DNA from 4 places in the Streptomyces sp. NPDC046925 genome. Region 3 is predicted to be linked to each of the others. Evidence: riboswitches for the same ligand, from Rfam matches in the RefSeq annotation. Region 3 holds a riboswitch; each other region holds the start of a gene.
What was found. Region 3 has a riboswitch for cyclic di-AMP ahead of ABZ906_RS44990 (transglycosylase family protein). Riboswitches for the same ligand answer to the same signal wherever they lie in the genome.

Region 1: it holds a riboswitch for cyclic di-AMP, as region 3 does, so the genes downstream of both, ABZ906_RS34475 (C40 family peptidase) here and ABZ906_RS44990 (transglycosylase family protein) in region 3, are expected to answer to the same signal.
Region 2: it holds a riboswitch for cyclic di-AMP, as region 3 does, so the genes downstream of both, ABZ906_RS30650 (C40 family peptidase) here and ABZ906_RS44990 (transglycosylase family protein) in region 3, are expected to answer to the same signal.
Region 4: it holds a riboswitch for cyclic di-AMP, as region 3 does, so the genes downstream of both, ABZ906_RS24340 (M23 family metallopeptidase) here and ABZ906_RS44990 (transglycosylase family protein) in region 3, are expected to answer to the same signal.

The regions. Positions count from the first base shown of each region.
Region 1 is NZ_JBEYWZ010000011.1:161,697-166,388, reverse strand. Features, by position in the region: gene ABZ906_RS34480 (ATP-dependent DNA helicase) at 1-1,724, opposite strand, end outside; cyclic di-AMP (ydaO/yuaA leader) riboswitch at 1,969-2,126, shown strand; gene ABZ906_RS34475 (C40 family peptidase) at 2,134-3,336, shown strand; gene ABZ906_RS34470 (hypothetical protein) at 3,403-3,756, opposite strand; gene ABZ906_RS34465 (NlpC/P60 family protein) at 4,076-4,692, shown strand, end outside.
Region 2 is NZ_JBEYWZ010000009.1:75,513-80,204, forward strand. Features, by position in the region: gene ABZ906_RS30640 (LysE family translocator) at 1-546, shown strand, start outside; gene ABZ906_RS30645 (DUF6328 family protein) at 524-1,093, opposite strand; gene ABZ906_RS30650 (C40 family peptidase) at 1,227-1,700, opposite strand; cyclic di-AMP (ydaO/yuaA leader) riboswitch at 1,704-1,879, opposite strand; partial or broken gene ABZ906_RS30655 (hypothetical protein) at 2,234-2,543, opposite strand; gene ABZ906_RS30660 (ATP-dependent Clp protease proteolytic subunit) at 2,551-3,201, opposite strand; gene ABZ906_RS30665 (amidase) at 3,502-4,692, shown strand, end outside.
Region 3 is NZ_JBEYWZ010000023.1:57,789-62,480, forward strand. Features, by position in the region: gene ABZ906_RS44980 (septum formation initiator family protein) at 1-263, opposite strand, end outside; gene eno (phosphopyruvate hydratase) at 366-1,646, opposite strand; gene ABZ906_RS44990 (transglycosylase family protein) at 1,940-2,641, opposite strand; cyclic di-AMP (ydaO/yuaA leader) riboswitch at 2,645-2,837, opposite strand; gene ABZ906_RS44995 (transglycosylase family protein) at 3,019-4,026, opposite strand; gene ABZ906_RS45000 (cytochrome P450) at 4,163-4,692, opposite strand, start outside.
Region 4 is NZ_JBEYWZ010000005.1:612,456-617,147, reverse strand. Features, by position in the region: gene ABZ906_RS24350 (PrsW family intramembrane metalloprotease) at 1-111, shown strand, start outside; gene ABZ906_RS24345 (aldo/keto reductase) at 108-1,052, opposite strand; gene ABZ906_RS24340 (M23 family metallopeptidase) at 1,232-2,317, opposite strand; cyclic di-AMP (ydaO/yuaA leader) riboswitch at 2,329-2,475, opposite strand; gene ABZ906_RS24335 (PP2C family protein-serine/threonine phosphatase) at 2,726-3,901, opposite strand; tRNA gene ABZ906_RS24330 (tRNA-Met) at 4,227-4,300, opposite strand; gene ABZ906_RS24325 (alginate lyase family protein) at 4,392-4,692, opposite strand, start outside.

The DNA of each region.
Region 1 (4,692 bases), on a different contig from region 3:
TCGTCCTGCGGGTCGGTCGAGGCCTGCAGCTCGGCGAGGTACCCGGTCCGTTCGAGCACGGCCTCCAGGACGACGGCGGGGCCCGCGCCGGACTCGACGATGGTCCGCAGCTCCTCCATCAGCGTGTTGAAACGCTTGACGGCGTTCGCCGAGCGGGCCGCCATTCCGTACGCCTCGTCGACGCGCTTCAGCGCCTGCGGGAAGGAGATCTTCTCGCGCTGCGAGAGCGCGTCGATCATCGCCTCGGCGCGGTCACCGATGCCCCTCTTGGGGACGTTCAGAATGCGCCGCAGCGGGACGGAGTCCTCCGGGTTCGCGAGCACGCGCAGATACGCGAGGACGTCCCGGACCTCCTTGCGCTCGTAGAAGCGGACGCCGCCGACGACCTTGTAGGGCAAGCCGACGCGGATGAAGATCTCTTCGAAGACACGGGACTGCGCGTTCGTCCGGTAGAAGATCGCGACGTCGCCGGCCTTCGCGTCGCCCGCGTCGGTGAGCCGGTCGATCTCGTCGGCGACGAACTGCGCCTCGTCGTGCTCGGTGTCGGCGACATAGCCGATGATGCCCGCACCCGCGCCCGCGTTGGTCCACAGGTTCTTGGGGCGGCGGCTTTCGTTGCGCTCGATGACGGCGTTGGCCGCGGTGAGGATCGTCTGCGTGGAGCGGTAGTTCTGCTCCAGGAGGATCGTCGTCGCGTCCGGGTAGTCCTCCTCGAACTGGAGGATGTTGCGGATCGTGGCGCCGCGGAAGGCGTAGATCGACTGGTCGGCGTCGCCCACGACACACAGCTCGGCGGGGTCGTCCCCCTCGCCCCCGGAGGGGCCGACCAATTCGCGCACCAGGGCGTACTGGGCGTGGTTGGTGTCCTGGTACTCGTCGACCATCACGTGCCGGAAGCGGCGGCGGTAGTGCTCGGCGACGTCCGGGAACGCGCGGAACATGTGGACCGTCGTCATGATCAGGTCGTCGAAGTCGAGGGCGTTCGCCTCGCGCAGCCGCGACTGGTACATCGCGTACGCCTGGGCGAGCGTCTTCTCGAAGCCGTCGGCGGCCTGACCCGCGAAGGTCTCCTCGTCGATCAGCTCGTTCTTCAGGTTGGAGATCTTGGCGCTGAAGGACTTCGGCGGGAACTTCTTCGGGTCGATGTCCAGGTCACGGCAGACCAGCGCCATCAGGCGCTTGGAGTCCGCGGCGTCGTAGATCGAGAAGGAGGACGTGAAGCCGAGCTTCTTCGACTCGCGGCGCAGGATGCGGACGCACGCGCTGTGGAAGGTCGACACCCACATCGCGTTGGCCCGCGGCCCCACGAGCTGCTCGACGCGCTCCTTCATCTCGCCGGCGGCCTTGTTCGTGAAGGTGATCGCCAGGATCTGCCCCGGGTGCACGTGCCGCTCGGCCAGGAGGTGCGCGATGCGGTGCGTGAGGACCCGGGTCTTGCCGGAGCCGGCGCCCGCGACGATGAGCAGCGGGGAGTCCGCGTGCACGACGGCCGCGCGCTGGTTCTCGTTCAGACCGTCGAGGAGGGCCGCCGGGTCGATCACGGGGCGCGGGGCGCCGCCGCGATAGTGCGCGTCGCGGGGTGCGGGCGCGTCGAACTTCCCGTCGAACAGATCATCCGGAATGGACTCCGGAGTGTTGTCCTCGGGCGGTGGCGGGGGCTCTTCCTCCGAAGCCCGCGAGGGCTTGAGGTCCGCCAGGAAGCTGTCATCAAAGAGGCTGCTCATCGCCTCCCGAGTCTAGGCGGCCGCACTGACAACCCGCCCCGGGTTCCGGCCACGTCACTCTCGCCTACGCCCTGCTCGCGGACGATCACTCTCCGCTTCGGCACTTCGTGCCCACGTCAAGAGCTTCGTAAAGTAACGAAAATGTATCGGGCATATCGAACATCAACCTTCACACGGACCACACGAGTTGGCTAGCGTGCTGCCCGGGCTGCTCGTACTCCCACCGGCGAACCCCGCCGGGAACGGGTGGCCTCCGCCGAGTTCGATCTCCTCGGAGCCGGGGACCCACGATGAACTTGGGGTGAATCGGTCCCGTACGCAGTACGGGACTGTAGGGCAACCTTCCGGAACCACCCGCCCGAACCCGACAGCTAACCCGGTAGGCGGTCTACGGAAGGAGTCGCCTCCCTTGGCGTCGCACCGCAAGCCGCGGACCCGCATTGCCGCCCTGCGCGCAACCCCCGCCCTCGGCATCACGACGGCGGCCCTCACCTCCGTGGCCCTGCTGTCACAGAGCGCGCAGGCGGCACCGTCCGCACCGCAGAAGCCCAGCCTCGAAGAGGTCCAGAAGAAGGTCGACGACCTCTACCACCAGGCGGGTGTGGCCACACAGAAGTACAACTCGGCCAAGGAGCGCACCGACAAGCAGCGCAAGAAGGTCGACACCCTGCTCGACGACGTCGCCGAGCGCACCGACAAGCTGAACGAGGCCCGCCAGGAGCTTGGCTCGTTCGCCGCCGCGCAGTACCGCACCGGCGCCGTCTCCGAGACCGCCACGATGATGCTGGCCGACGACCCGCAGGGGTACTTCGACCAGAACCACCTGTCGGACCGGCTGACCGCGCGCCAGAAGAAGGCGGTCGACGACTACCAGACGAAGCAGGCCGCCGCGACGAAGCAGCGCACGAAGGCCGCCAAGAGCCTTCAGACGCTGAGCGACTCACGGGACGACCTCAAGACGAGCAAGCAGGCCGTCCAGGAGAAGCTGGGCAAGGCGCGCACGCTGCTCTCGGAGCTGACGGCCGAGGAGAAGGCGCGGCTCGCGGCGATCGAGAAGAAGAAGGAAGAGGCGGCCAAGCGCAAGGCCGCCGAGCTGGCCCGCAAGCAGGAGGCCGAGGCGGAGGCCAAGCGCAAGGCGGCGGAAGAGGCCGCGGCCAAGGAGCGCGAGAAGAACAAGGAGACCCCCGACTCGGGCTCCGGTTCCGACACCGGCTCCGGCTCCGGCTCCGGCACGGGCTCCGGCGGCACGGATGGCGCCTACGCGACGAAGGCCGCGAAGGTCATCAGCTTCGCGGAGGCGCAGATCGGCAAGCCGTACGTGTGGGGCGCCACCGGCCCCGACTCGTACGACTGCTCCGGGCTCACGCAGGACGCCTGGAAGGCCGCGGGGATCTCCCTGCCGCGTACGACGTGGGACCAGGTGAAGGTCGGCACGACCGTGAAGACGGCCGACGCCAAGCCGGGTGACCTGGTCTTCTTCTACGACGACATCAGCCACGTCGGTATCTACATCGGCGACGGCAAGATGATCCACGCCCCGAAGCCGGGTGCGAACGTCCGCACCGAGTCGATCTACTACATGCCGATCCACAGCGTGGTGCGGCCCGCGTAACCATCGCTTGCCGAAAACGGCCCTCCACGCGCGCGTGGAGGGCCGTTTTACGTCAGTGGGGCGGGATCAGGTCCACATCACCGCGATGAAGATGTTCGCGACGGTCAGCAGCCCGACGGCGCCGAACATCGCCTTGTCCACCTTCTCCTCGTCGCGCTTCACGTAGACCAGCGCGAGGATCACGATCAGCACGGCCATCTTGATGCCGATCTTGACGTTGTTGACCGGGTTGTCGTCCGCCTGGTTGAGACCCACCAGGACGACGCCCGTGACGAGCATCGTCAGGGCGCCGTGCAGCATCGCCGGGTTGAAGCGGGCCGTGCCCTGGCCCATCTGCTTCATCTGGGTGAGGAAGCCACCCAGGAGCGAGGCGATGCCGATGATGTGCAGGCCGACGAAGAGATGGGTGAGAACGTCCATGGCTCCGGAGCCTAGCCGGGTCATATCACCACTCCGCAGCCAGGTCGGCCGCAAGTGCCGCATCGGTCACACACCTGCGCGAAGGGCGCCCGGCCCGGCAGATCGTGCAGTCACATGCGGTCACCGGCGGCGCACTTCCGTCAGTTGCGGACAATCCGTCACCAAGTCGTGACCGCCAGGTTTAGCGTCCTTCGTCAGGTGACCGGCTCCCCACCGCCGTCCGGACCAGGGGCGGCAGTCGGCCACCACCGCCGAGAATCCGGCGGCGGTCCGCTCCCCCTGTGCGGGCTGCCGCCGGAACCTTAAGGAGCCCCCCTTCGTGGCAGCGCACCGCAAGCCCAGACAGCGCTCGCTCAGTGGCCATACGGCCCGCACCGCCGCCACCATCGCCCTTGCCGGGGCGGCCACGGCCACCGTCTTCGACGGCACGGGACACGCGGATCCACGGCTCAGCCCGTCCGAGGTGAAGTCCAAGGTCGACGCGCTCTACCGCGAGGCGGAGATCGCCACCGAGAAGTACAACGGCGCCAAGGAGAAGTCCGAGAACGCCGAGAAGTCCCTGGGCGAGCTGCGTGACGAGGCGGCCCGCAAGACGGAGAAGCTCAACTCCGCGCGCCAGGGCCTCGGCTCGATGGCCGCCGCGCAGTACCGCAGCGGCGGAATCGATCCTGCCGTCCAGCTCGCCCTCTCCTCCGACCCCGACCAGTACCTCGAGCGTGCCGCGCTCGCCGACCGGGCGGACAGCCGCCAGGCCTCGGCCGTCTCCCGCGTGCAGAAGCAGCTCCAGGAGCTCGACCAGCTGCACACGGAGGCCGACGACACCCTCGCGGACCTCAAGTCCCGCCAGGCGGAGCTGAAGAAGCACAAGAAGACCGTCAACGGAAAGCTCGACGCGGCCAAGGGGCTGCTGTCGCAGCTCACCGGCGACCAGCGCGC
Region 2 (4,692 bases), on a different contig from region 3:
GTGCACACGGCCCTCGCGGTGGCGGGGGTCGCGGCGGTCCTGGCGGCGGTTCCCACGCTCTTCCGGGCGCTGCAGGTGGCGGGCGGGGGCTATCTGCTCTACCTCGGCTACCGGGCGCTGCGGTCGGCGGCGCGGCCGCTCCGGGACTTCGGCGCGAACGCCGGGGAGGGCCGCGGGGACGGGGACGGCCGTGGCGGGGGCGGCCATGGCGAGGGTGACGGGGGCCGTGAGGAGCGGCCGGCGGTCGGGGGCAGCCTGCGTCAGGGCTTCCTGACCAACGCCCTCAACCCGAAGGCGCCCGTCACCTTCCTCAGCGTGCTGCCCCAGTTCGTGCCCGCGGGCACGTCCGCGATGCCCAGGACACTGCTGCTCGCGTCCGTCATCGTGGCCCTGGCCCTGGTGTGGTTCCCGACCGTCGCGCTCCTGGTCGACCGGCTCGGGCACCGGCTGCGCCGGCCGCGGGCGGTTCGCGCGATCGAGGGCGGCACGGGCGGCGCGCTCAGCGTCCTCGGCCTGGTGCTCCTCACCGAGGCTCTGCTCGCCTGACGTCGTCGGGCGCGTCCGACTCCTTGTCCCTGTCCGCCGCGCGGCGCACGAGGAGGGGGAGCAGGCCCCACAGGCCCGAGCACACCACGAGCGTGCCCGCGCTCGCGATGATGCCGCCGGTTCTGCCGACCGCCACGTCGACGACCAGGAGCACCGCACCGGCGATCGCGAACACCAGGACCACCAGGCCGAGGCCGGCGAGGCGGGACGACACCCGTACGATCCGCGGCTTGGCCTGCCGCCCGAACAGCGACCTGTGCACGGCGGCCGGCGCGGTGAACAGCGCCGCGGCGAGGACGGCCAGGAGGAGCGTGCTGACGTACGTGGCGCGCTGCATCGTGTCGAGCGACGGGAAGCGCTCGGTGAAGGCGAGCGTCAACAGGAACGCGAAGAGGATCTGCACGCCGGCCTGCGTCACGCGCAGTTCCTGGAGGATCTCCGAGAAGTTGCGGTCGGCCCGCTCGAAGCGCGTTTCGTTGCGCGGCTGCTTGTCCCGGTCGTCGCGCGGTGGCTCGTCCCGGGCGGTGGAGCTGTTGTTTCCGGCCATGGCGCACGAGTATCCGCGTCGACGCTCTCCACGCCTGGCGGGCGCGCCGGTCAGGGGGCTCGCGGGGGCCGGTCGGGCGGTGGCGGGGAAGCCGCCGCCACCGCCCGACGGGCAGACGATCAGTGCCGGGTGATCAGCGCACCCTGCCGTACCAGACGCTCTTCGTCCAGATCTTCTCGAGCCGCACCACGGTGTTCGACTTCGGGGCGTGCCAGATCCGGCCCTTACCGGCGTAGATGCCGACGTGGTAGACGTTCCGGCCGGAGTGGAAGAAGACCAGGTCGCCGCGGACGCGCTTGGACGCGGAGATGTGACGGGTCTTGTTGTACTGCTGTGCGGCCGTACGCGGCAGCTTCTTGCCCGCGCGCTTGAACGAGTAGAGGGTCAGGCCCGAGCAGTCGAACCGGGACGGCCCCGTCGCTCCGTAGCGGTACGGGGAGCCCTTCTTCGAGGCAGCGATCTTGAGCGCTTTGGTCGCGTGCGTCGCGGCCTCTGCTTCCGGCGTGAGTCCCGGCGCCGCGAGCGTGCCGCCTACGACGGCGAGCGTGAGGGCGGATACCGAACCGGCCCTGGTGAGCAGCGACGGAACATGATTCAGCGCGGTCATGCGCAACCCTTCGTCAGCCGCCTGTGAAGGATGACCTGTCGGATTCGGGCTGGCGAAGTTGCCCGGCCGCGGTGTGCGGCTTCACCCCAAGGGTCGGCGTCCGGACCTTCCGGACCGACGACCCGTCTTGCTTGGGTCCTCCACTCCTGCCGATGCACCGATGTCGACCGGTCATCCGGGCGGCGGCAGGACTCGGCGTCCGCCCGGACCGCCCCGCCGCTGTGGCGGGGGCTTGTCGTCGGAAGGGATCTTGACCCGTCAAGTGGTCGAATTCCGAGCCGAAACGGCGTTTTGTGAACATCCTCACGACTGAACCGTTCGGGTGGACAGGGTGGGATTCGGAATCGGCCCGAGGGGTCCGACGATCGTTCGACCAGCACCGGAACGAAGAATTCCGGCCCACGCGTACGCATCTGACGCAACCGAAGGCGGCCCGAAAGACGACAATTGTCTACGCCGAACGAGGTAGCCCGTTTGGTTCGTTTGGAAGTGGGCCCGGACGGTGCGGACTTCAGGGGCGGGGTGACGGAGGCTCAGGGCACCTGCGGAGGCGGCACGGTGACCCGTCCGGCCCGCCGCTCTCCGTCGAGGACACGCAGCGCTCTGGCCAGCGTCGGTGCGTGCACGGCACTTTCGCCCCCGCTGGTGCATGAGCGTCAGGGCGTCCCGCAGGGCCGTCGCGCTGCCGACCAGGGCCTGGGCGGCGCGCAATCCGCCGTAGGTGTCCGTGGCGCGTGCGGGGTTGATCCGGCCCACCAGGTCGACCACTTCGAGATACCGGTCGATCAACTCGCCCTCGGCGCGAGTGAGTGCGGGCAATGGAGGGAGTTCGGGCGGCAGCACCGGCGGGTCACCTCGCGTCCGGGGTGTCGAGATTCGCGGTGTCGAGGGATGACTTGCGGCTCGCGATGATCCGGTCCACCAGGCCGTACTCGACCGCCTCGGGGGCGCTGAGGATCTTGTCGCGCTCGATGTCGGCGGCGATGCGCTGCGGGCTTTGGCCCGTGTGCCGGACGAGCAGCGCCTCCAACTGGCTGCGGGTACGCAGGAGTTCGTCTGCCTGGATCGCCAAGTCGCTCGTCTGGCCGTGGATCGGCTCGGCGATCGAGGGCTGATGGATCAGCACCCGGGCGCCGGGCAGCGCGAACCGCTTGCCGGGGGTGCCCGCGGCCAGCAGGACGGCGGCCGCCGACGCGGCCTGGCCCAGGCAGGTCGTCTCCACGTCACAGCTGACGAACTGGATCGTGTCGTAGATCGCCGTCATGGCGCTGAACGAGCCGCCGGGGGAGTTGATGTAGAGCGCGATGTCGCGGTCGGGCGCCAGATATTCGAGGTGCATGAACTGCGCCATCACGTCGTTGGCCGAGGTGTCGTCGATCGGTGTGCCGAGAAAGACGATGCGCTCCTCCAGGAGCTTCGAGTAGGGGTCGAGGGTCCGCTGCCCCGTACTGGTGCGTTCGGTGAACTCGGGCAGGACATAGCGGTTGAACGGTCGGTTCATGGCACGTCTCTCCTCTGCCGGGGGTTGGCTGCTCCCCAAGGCTTCTGTAAAAAATGTACAGGACGTACGTAACGTCGTGGGGAGGAGCATGTTCCGGTGATCCCGCCGGAGTCAACAGACGTGCCGTGTTTCAGCCGCCCGCTGAAAGCCGGGGCGACGGTGCGCGGGGCCGGATGACGGGTGCGGCGGCATGGGCATACTCCGGCTCGTCGCGCACCCGGCGGCCGGTCGTCAGTCGTCGGCCGCCGGTCGCCCGCTGCCGGTCGTCCGCCGTCAGTCGCCCCGAGCCGAAAGCGCCGTATGAACCCGGAAGTCCACCAAGCCCCCGACGCCCGCCGGACCGCCGACGCCGGTGGCGGTCTGGTTCACCTCACCGCCCGTGAACTCGCCGCGGCGATCCGGGCCCGCGAACTCTCCGCGCGTGAAGTCGTCCAGGCGCACCTGGACCGGATCGAGCAGGTCAACGGCGCCGTGAACGCCGTGGTGACCCTCACGGCCGAGCGCGCGCTCGACGAGGCGCGCGCCGCCGACGAGCGAACGGTGCGCGGCGCACCGCTCGGTCCGCTGCACGGCCTGCCCGTCGCCCATAAGGACACGCACGACACCCGCGGCATCCGCACCACCTACGGGACCCCGCTCCTGGCCGACAACGTTCCGGACCGCGACGAGCTCATCGTCGAGCGGATCCGCGGCGCCGGCGCGATCACCATCGGCAAGACCAACGTGCCCGAGTTCGCGGCCGGTTCGCACACCGTCAACCCGGTCTTCGGCGCCACCCGCAACCCCTACGACCTCACGCGGTCGGCGGGCGGCAGCAGCGGGGGAGCGGCGGCCGCGCTCGCATGCGGCATGCATCCCCTGGCGGACGGCAGCGACATGGGCGGTTCGCTGCGCAACCCCGCCTCGTTCTGCAACGTGGTGGGGCTGCGCCCCTCGCCGGGCCGGGTGCCGACCTGGCCGGACGCCACCCCGTGGTCGACGATGGCCGTGCAGGGGCCGATGGCGCGAAACGTCGCCGACGCGGCCCTGCTGCTCTCCGTCGTCGCCGGTCCCGACCCGCGTTCGCCGATCTCCCTGGAGACGCCGGGGAGTGCGTTCGCCGGGTCGCTGGAACGCGATCTGACGGGACTGCGGATCGCCTGGTCGCCGGACCTGGGAGGAGCGGTGCCGGTCGACCGCGAGGTCACCGATGTGCTCGCGCCCGCGGTCACGGCCTTCGCCGGTCTCGGGTGCACGGTCGAGGAGGCGTGCCCGGATCTCTCCGGCGCCGACGAGGTGTTCCGGACCTTCCGTGCCTGGCAGTTCCATCTGGCGCTCGGTGCGCTCACGCGGACAGCGGCCGACCGGATCAAACCCAGCCTGGTGCGGAACGTACAACAGGGGCGCGCACTCACCGGCATCGACCTGGAGCGCGCCACCGTGCTGCACGGCCAGCTGTTCCACCGGGTGCGGGAGTTCTTCGAGCGGTACGACGCCCTGATTCTGCCCACC
Region 3 (4,692 bases):
TTCTCGACGTTCTCGCGGCGCTCGGCCTGCTCCTTGCGCTGCTCGGCGATCTCCTGGCGCTGGGAGACGTACTGCCTTATCGGATAGGCGAGCGCGACGACCAGCGAGCAGAGCACGAGCGCCAGGAGCGCGGCGCGTCCCGTGAGCCGGGAGCGGCGCGCCTGCCGTTTGGTCTGGGAGCGGTAGACACGCTCCGCGGTCTGCTCGCCGAGCAGCCGCAGCCTGGTCGCGGTGGAGAACCGGTCGCGGTCCTTCACGGCCATGTGTGCCGCCTCCCCGATACGTACGAACGTCCCCGCACACGGTACGGGACCGAGTACGGGGACGTACGTAACTACTCAGCGGTGCCGGAGCCCAGTAACAGCTCAGCCCTTGAAGCGGGGGAACGCCGAACGACCGGCGTAGACCGCGGCGTCGTCGAGGATCTCCTCGATGCGCAGGAGCTGGTTGTACTTGGCGACGCGCTCGGAGCGGGCCGGGGCGCCGGTCTTGATCTGGCCGCAGTTGGTGGCGACGGCGAGGTCGGCGATGGTGACGTCCTCGGTCTCGCCGGAGCGGTGCGACATCATGCACTTGAAGCCGCTGCGCTGGGCCATCTCGACGGCGTCGAGGGTCTCGGTCAGCGAGCCGATCTGGTTGACCTTCACCAGGAGGGCGTTCGCGGACTTCTCCTCGATGCCGCGGGCCAGGCGCTCGGGATTGGTGACGAACAGGTCGTCGCCCACGAGCTGGACCTTGTCGCCGAGCTTCTCGGTGATGACGTTCCAGCCGGCCCAGTCGTCCTCGAACAGCGGGTCCTCGATGGAGACGAGCGGGTACGAGGAGACGAGCTCCTCGTAGTACTCGGTCATCTCGGCGGCCGAGCGGTCCTTGCCCTCGAAGGAGTACGTGCCGTCCTTGTAGAACTCGGACGCGGCGACGTCGAGCGCGAGCGCGATCTGCTCGCCGGGGACGTAACCGGCCTGCTTGATGGCCTCGAGGATGAGGTCGAGCGCGGCGCGGTTGGAGTCGAGGTTCGGCGCGAAGCCGCCCTCGTCGCCCAGACCGGTGGACAGGCCCTTGTCCTTCAGGACCTTCTTCAGCGTGTGGTAGACCTCGGTGCCCCAGCGCAGGGCCTCGGAGAACGACTCGGCGCCGATCGGCGCGATCATGAACTCCTGGATGTCGACGTTCGAGTCGGCGTGCGACCCGCCGTTCAGGATGTTCATCATCGGAACGGGCAGCAGGTGCGCGTTCGGGCCGCCGAGGTAGCGGAAGAGCGGCAGGTCGGAGGCCTCAGACGCGGCGTGCGCGACGGCGAGCGAGACGCCGAGGATGGCGTTGGCGCCGAGCGAGCCCTTGTTGTCGGTGGCGTCGAGGTCGAACATCGCCTGGTCGATCAGGCGCTGCTCGGTGGCGTCGTACCCGACGAGCTCCGGGCCGATCTGCTCGATGACGGCGAGGACGGCCTTCTCGACGCCCTTGCCCTGGTAACGGTTGGGGTCACCGTCACGGAGTTCGATGGCCTCGAAAGCACCGGTGGACGCACCGGACGGAACGGCGGCACGACCCGTGCTGCCGTCGTCGAGGCCGACCTCGACCTCGACCGTGGGGTTGCCTCGGGAGTCCAGGATTTCCCGGGCTACGACGACGTCGATGGACGGCACGAGCATCTCCTTCTGGGATGTGACGCGAGTACGCGGGGCATCGGCCCCGCGGACACGAGCCTAACCGGCTCCCGGACAACAGCCAGCCGACCGCCCGTCCTGTGGACAAACCGAGAGCGAATTGTTTACGAACGGAACAAACATACCCCGCCCCCGGTGCGTACGGGGGATACGCGCACCGGGGGCGGGGAGTCTGCGGGGACGGGGGTGGCGCCCGTAGGGGCGCGGGGAACTGCGCGGCCAGCCACGGGACACCCGCAGACGATCAAGGTCCGCGAGGCGCCCCGCCAGAATCAGCTCAGGTGGAGCTGCTGGCCGGGGTAGATCATGTCGGCGTTGTCGATGATGTCGCCGTTGAGCTTGTACACCTTGTGCCAGCCGCCCTTGACCTTCTCGGCCTCGGCGATCTTGGAGAGGGTGTCACCCTTCTCGACCTTGTACTCGCCGTCACCCTTCTTGACCTTCTTGCCGGTCGGGGTCTCGACGGTCTTCTTGGACTCGGTCTTCGGGGCGGCCTTCGGAGCGGCCTGCTGCGGCTGCTCGGTCTGCGGGGTGGGCTGGCTCTTGGGCTGCTCCTGGGTCTGCTGCGGGGCGCTCTCCTGCGCACCGCCACCCTCGTTGGAGGCGCCCGAGAGGCCGACGCCGCAGCTCGGCCAGGCACCCTTGCCCTGACCCGCGAGAACCTTCTCGCCGATCTCTATCTGCTGGGCCTTGGAGGCCTTGTCGGCGCTGGGCGCGTACTTCGTGCCGCCGTACGCCGCCCAGGTGGACGACGAGAACTGCAGACCGCCGGTGTAGCCGTTACCGGTGTTGATCGACCAGTTGCCGCCGGACTCGCACTGGGCGACGGCGTCCCACTCGGAGTTCGTCGCGGCGGAGGCCTGGCCGGCCGCCATCAGCGGGGCTGCGACCGCGACACCGGTGACGCCGGCGAGCGTGGCGACACGGGTGGCCTTGGACGGGCGGCGGTGCTTGCCCTTGCTGGAAAACAGCATGAGTGATCCCCTCACCGACGCCTGCGAGGTGAGCTGTCGGGTTCGGGCCGATGAAGTTGCCCGGCCGCGCTTCCTTGAGCGCGACTTAACCCCTAGCCGTTCCTGACCGTCCCTCCGCATCGCTCTCGCGATGCCGAACGGCCGGGCCCGGCGGAAACCTTGGGTCCCCCGCTCCTGCCTACGGCGCTTACGCGACGACTGTTCCCGAACGGCCGTTGGCAGGACTCGGCGTACCGACCGGCGGGGCCCGCTGTGGCGAGCGGTCACGACCGTAGGCATGCCCCCGGCCGAATTCCAAAGACGATCAGGGCCTTTGAGACCCATGTCTCACTTGCGCCAATCTGGACATCAGACGCAAAGCGACTCGCCAACTACCCCTACTTTTCGCCCAAATCGAGGCTCTGACCGGGAAGGATGAGGTCGGGGTCGGAGCCGACCGACTGCTCGTTCTCGGCGTACAGCTCGGTCCACCCGCCCTTCACGTCGAGGTCGTCGGCGATGGTCCAGAGGTTGTCTCCGGAGCGGACCGTGTACGTCCCGTCGGAGCCGTCCTGCCGGCGCTCGTCGCCACGGGAGGCATGCCGGCCCGAACCTTCGCGGGAGGAGTCCTCCGCCGCCTCGTCGTCCGCGCTGCCGCCGCGGTGGCGGCCCTCGCCGTCACCGGCCGAGGGGGTGGGGTCGGACGAAGTGGCATCGTCACGGCCGGACTTGGCCGAGTCATCCGACTTGTCCGACTCGTCGTGATTCTTGTCTCGCGACTCGTCGTCGGCGCCGGACTCGCCCGACTCGCCCGACTCGCCGGAAGCCTTGTCCGACGACTTCTTCGAGGACTCGTCCGAAGGCTCGGCGCTGTCCGAGGGGTCGGCCGACTCGCTCGGCGACGCGCTCGGTTCGTCCGACCCCTTCGACCCGCCGGGCTTGGTCGACTCCGACGAATCCGAGGACTCCGTCGACTCGTCGGAAGGCACCGTCGTGATCGGCGCGCCCGGGTCGACCTCGGCGGCGGCGCCGCCCTGCGTGAGACCGGCGACCGGGGCGCAGCTCGGCCAGGCCTTGGGGCCCTGGTCGTCAAGAACCGCCTCGGCGACGGATATCTGCTGCGAGCGGCTGGCCTGATCGGCGCTCGGGGCGAAGTCGAGGCCGCCGTAGTTCTCCCAGACCTCCTGCGAGAGCTGGAGCCCGCCGTAGTACCCGTTGCCCGCGTCCGCGCTCCAGGATCCGCCGCTCTCGCACTCCGCGAGCTTGTCCCACGTGGCGGTGTCCGCCGCGCTCGCGCTGGTGGCGCCGAGCAGCGGGATGGCGATCGCCGATCCTGCGACTCCTGCCGCGACGATCAGGGCCGGGGCCTGGCGGGGGCGTCGGTGACGACCATTGCCGGAGAGCATGCGGTTGCCTTTCGCGTGACTGGAGCGACGACTGCGGCACGGGAGGCCGAGTCGTCGGTGAACGTAGCGGCAGTCGAACGCTTGTCACAAGTCGATGCAGCGGAGATCACGTGAAAGTCACAGTCTTGACGGCATGTCAGCTGGACGGTGTCCCGGGCGTCTGATATTTGCTCCGCTGTGCGGGTGCGAACTCCACGGGCAGGGTGCGGAGTCCACGCATGATGAGCCCGCCACGCCACCTCAAATCACCAGGTTCCGCCGCTAGTCGCAGGTCAGGAAGGCGCCGCAGCAGGGTCGCGAGGGCGGTCTGCCCTTCGAGCCTGGCGAGCGGAGCACCGAGACAGTAATGAATGCCATGGCCGTAGCCGAGGTGCTGGTTGTCGCGGCGGGAGAGGTCGAGCGTGTCCGGATACCGGAATCGTTCCGGGTCGCGATCGGCGGCGGCAAGGACGACGAGGACGGGGTCTCCGGTGGCGATCTCCTCCCCGCCGACGGTCAGCGGCTCGGTGGCGTACCGCCAGGTGGCCAGTTCGACGGGCCCGTCGAAACGGAGGAGTTCCTCAAGGCCTGTCTCCAGGAGGCCGGTGTCCCCGTCCCCGAGGGAGGCCTGGAGCCGCTCGCGCTGCTCGGGGTGGGTGAGGAGGGCGAAGGTGCCGTTGCCGATGA
Region 4 (4,692 bases), on a different contig from region 3:
GGATACCAGCAGCCCTATCCGCAGCAGCAGCACCAGCAGCAACCCCCGTACGGATATCCGTACGCCCAGCCCGCGATGCCCTACCCCGCGTACAACCCCTACCGCGGCTAGGCGGAGGCCTCGGTGAGTGTCGTGACCTCGGCCTGCGTCAGTTCGAGGTCCCCCACCGCGAGCAGCGCGGGCAGCTGCTCGACCGTACGGGCCGACGCGATCGGCGCCGCGACCGTCGGCTGCGCCGCGAGCCACGCCAGGGCCACCGTCGCGATCTCGGCGCCGCGGGCCTCGGCCACCTCGTCGAGCGCGGCGAGCACCTTCCGGCCGCGCTCGGTCTCCAGGTGCTTGCCCGCGCCCGCGGCCCGCGCGCTGTCGACCTGCGTGCCCGGGCGGTACTTGCCGGTCAGGAAGCCGGCGGCGAGCGCGTAGTACGGGACGGCCGCCAGGCCCGAGCGCGACGCGACGTCCTGGAGCGAACCCTCGTACGTGTCGCGCGAGACGAGGTTGTAGTGCGGCTGGAGCGCCGCATAGCGCGCGAGGCCCTCGCGGTCGGAGAAGTCGAGGAACTCCTGGAGGCGCTCGGGGGTCACGTTCGACGCGGCGATGGCGCGCACCTTGCCGGACGTCACCAGGTCGTCGAGCGCGCCGATGATCTCCTCGACGGGGACGGTCGGGTCGTCGTAGTGCGTGTAGTACAGGTCGATGTAGTCGGTGCGCAGTCGGCGCAGCGACTCCTCGGCACCGGCCTTGATGGTGTTCGCGGACAGGCCCTTGTACTCGGGGTGGGCGCCGACCTTGGTGGCGAGCACGACGTCGGAGCGGTTGCCGCGCGAGGCGAACCAGTTGCCGATGACGGTCTCGGACTCGCCGCCCTTGTTGCCGTCCACCCAGGCCGAGTACACGTCGGCGGTGTCGATGAAGTTGCCGCCGGCTGCGGTGTAGGCGTCGAGCACCGAGAAGGACTGCGCCTCGTCGGCCGTCCAGCCGAAGACATTGCCGCCGAGAGCGAGCGGGAAGACGTCGAGATCGGACGAGCCAAGCTTGCGGAGAGAAGTCATACGGGACTCAACGCCCATACGGATCACAGCATTCCGCAACACCGTGCCGCGGCACTCGGATGGCGGGCATGCCGAACCGGATGGCGGGCACACCTGACCGGCAGCCCTGGCGTCGGGGGGTTGTCGCCAGGACCGCCGGGGTTCTGGGGTTACGTGCCGGCTGCTTCAGACCTGCTGGATCAGAGCGACTGGCCCTTGCCGCGCAGCCACGCCGCCGGGTCGACCCCGGTGGAGTCGCCGCCCGGGTGGACCTCCAGGTGGAGGTGGGCGCCGGTGACATTGCCGGTCGCGCCGACGCGGCCGATGGTCTCGCCGGTGGTGACCTTCTGGCCGGCGCTGACGCTCATCGAGGACTGGTGGCAGAACCAGAGTTCGGTACCGTCGTCGAGTTCGAGGATCGTGCGGTAGCCGTACGCCCCCGCCCAGCCGGCCTCCTTGATGGTGCCGGAGTGGATGGCCTTGATGGGCGTGCCCGTGGGAGCCGCGAAGTCCAGGCCGGTGTGGTAGCCGGAGGACCACATGGAGCCGGGCTGACCGAAGGTGCCGGTGAGCGTGTACGAGGCGACGGGGAGGGTGTAGCTCTTCGCGAGCTTGGCCAGGCGCTCGGCCTCGGCCTTCTTCTTGGCCTCCGCCTCGGCCTTCTTCTTCGCGGCGGCCTTCTCGGCGGCGATCTTCTTCTCGGCCGCGGACTGCTTGGCGGCGGCCTGTTCGGCGGCCTGCTTCACGGCGGCTTCTTCGGCCGCCTTCTGGACCGCGTCGTCCGCCTGGTCCTGCTGGTTCTCCGCCTGCTCCATGATGCGGGCCCGCAGTGCCTCACCCGCGTCCGTCGTGCCCTGTTCGGCATCGGCGCTGCTGAGTCCTGCGGAGCTCAGGGGCGCGGCGGCGACGGTGACACCGTTGTCCGCGGCGGCGGAGTCGGAGGAGTCGCCGGATATCAAAGAGCCCACGCCGGGAAGCGACTTGGCCTCCGGCAGCGAGTCCGTGACCGCCGACATGTCCGGCATCTCGATGGAGACCGGGGGCTTGCCGCCCTGCGCGGTGGCTATGCCGCCCGCGCCGACTGCGGCGATGACGCCCACGCCGAGAACCGTGGAGCTGCGGGCGAGTCCGCCACCGCCCCGCTTGTGCACGCGGTGCCTGCCGCGGACGGGACGGATGGACTCCTCGGTGGGGTTCCATTCCTCCCAGGAATTTTCGTCATACCCACCGAAATCGTCGTCATTCGGTACGTACGCGCCTTGGGGGGCAGGGCGGTTGGACGCCACGGGGGCGCACTCCTTTCCTTCCTTCTCGCCTACCGGGTTAGCTGACGGGTTCGGAGCAGGAAGGTCTCCTACGAACACCTGGCACGGATGCACAGATGCCCGATTCACCCCAATTGATGGTTCCCCGGCTCCCTTTCGGGATTAGGCGCGTGCGCGCGGAGCCGCCTCGAGTGACGGCTGGGACGACCGCGCTGCGTTATCGAACGTTAATAGACAGCAGGGCCGTATTCCAAGCCGTTCCGGCTGATCGTTAACGGCATTGGCCTGTACTTAACGGGACACGAGGGTTCGGAACGGGGCGAGTTGTCGTCACTTCTTCACACACCGCAGCTTCACACTTCCTTGACAGTGCGTCAGTTGTTATGCGGAGTGAGGTCCTTCAGTCACGGCCCGTGACATCGATCTACGTCATCCGGCGTCGGCCACCGGCGCCGAAGGCCGCCGCACCGCGAGCAGCGCCATGTCGTCGGTCGTCCCGCCGCCGGTGTGCCGCCGCACTTCCTCGGTGAGCGTGGACAGGAGCGCGTCCGGTCCGTCGGGGCCGGGGAAGATGCGGCCGGCGAGCCGCGCGGCCGGGTCGTAGAACACGCCCCGCCGGTCACGCGCCTCGGAGAGCCCGTCGGTGTAGAGCAGCAGCATCGCCCCCGGCGGGAACTCCGACTCGTCCGCGCGGTCCGGCCAGGCCCCCAGTTCACCCATCCCCAGCGGCAGCGCGGGCTCGGTCGCGGAAAGGACGCACAGCCGCCCGTCGCCGTGCAGGAGGAGCGGCCCCGGATGCCCGCGGTTGATGAGCCGTACGGGACCACCGCCGTGCGGGATCTCCGCGAGGATGGCGGTGGTGAACCCCTCGAAGTCGTCGAGCCCGTCGCGTCGCGTGCCCTCACGCGCCAGCGCCCGCTCCAGGCGCTGCGCAACCGCCTCCAGCGTGGACTCCTGCTCGGCGGCCTCCCGGAACGCCCCGATGACCACGGCGACGGCCGCCACCGCGCCCATGCCCTTCCCCCGTACGTCGCCCACGATGACGCGTACGCCGTGCGAGGTGTCCTGCACCGCGTACAGATCACCCCCGATGAACGCGTCCGCCTCCGCGGCCTCGTACCGCGCGGCGACGTCGAGCCCGCCGATCCGGGGGTCCGGCTGCGGCAGTACGGCGCGCTGGGCGGCCTCGGCGATGGAGCGGGCGGAGGCGAGTTGTTCGTCGCTGCGGCTCACGACGCGGTTGATCAGGACGGCGAGGACGGCCACGGTGAAGACCGTGAGCACTTCGGTGACGGCTTCCACGTCGGTGGTGCTGCTCGTCCTGAAGTGCAGGACGAGGACGGTGGCGCAGGAGCCGAGGCCGGCGAGGACGGTGCCGAGCAGCGAGTAGAAGGGGGCGGCGATCAGCGGGGCGGCCGTGAAGAGGGGCGCCGCGGTGAACGCGGCCGGGGTCGAGACGTCGTAGACGACCCCGACGACGATGAGCAGCAGCGGAAGGGCCCGTACGAACGCCCGCTCGTGCCTGACGACGGGGCCCGTGCCGGAGCCCGCGCGGGGTGCCGTGCCGGATCCCGCACGCGGCGGTGCCGTGCCGGAGCCCGGCATGGGTCGCCCCTTGCCCGGATCTCGGCGCACGGACCGGCGCACGGGCCTGCCCGCGCCGCCCCCGCCACCGCTGCCTCCTCGCTGCCCCACCGGTCTCTCCCGCCGAATTCCGCGGCCAGGACCAGATCCATGACCACGTTCATCCAGGGTTCCCGGAGCGGCGGCGCGGGGCGACCGGTGTGGGCCGACCGGGTGGCTGTCGCGCACGCACGCACAGCCGTCGCGCACGCACGCACAGCCATCGCACACGCACAGCTTGTCGCGCACGCACGCGGAAATGCCGAAGGCCCGGATCCATTTCTGGATCCGGGCCTCCGGACTTTAGTAGCGGGGACAGGATTTGAACCTGCGACCTCTGGGTTATGAGCCCAGCGAGCTACCGAGCTGCTCCACCCCGCGCCGTTGAATGCAACTCTACGCCATCAGGGGGAGTGAAAGCGAACCGGTTGAGAATGAGCCCTCCTGGACCCTCATGGGCCCTCCTGAGCCCTCACACGTTCTCGGCATGCGTCAGCGTCTCCCAGGCGACGAACAGGCCGTCCGTTCCCTCGGGGCGCTGCTCGCGCGTGAGCTTCTCCGTCTCCGGCAGGTCGAGCTTCAGCCGTTCCCGCAGGTGGTTGAGGCCCACCTCGGTGTCGGGCCCCATGTCCCGCTGCACCTTGCCGCCGCACAGCCAGTCCGGCGCCTTGGCTCCAAGCTGGTACTTGGAGTGGAACTCGAGCGCGGCGAGCAGCCGCTCCTTGACCTCGCCGTACAGGTCCACGCCCTGATGCCAGGCCGTCTCCGCGATG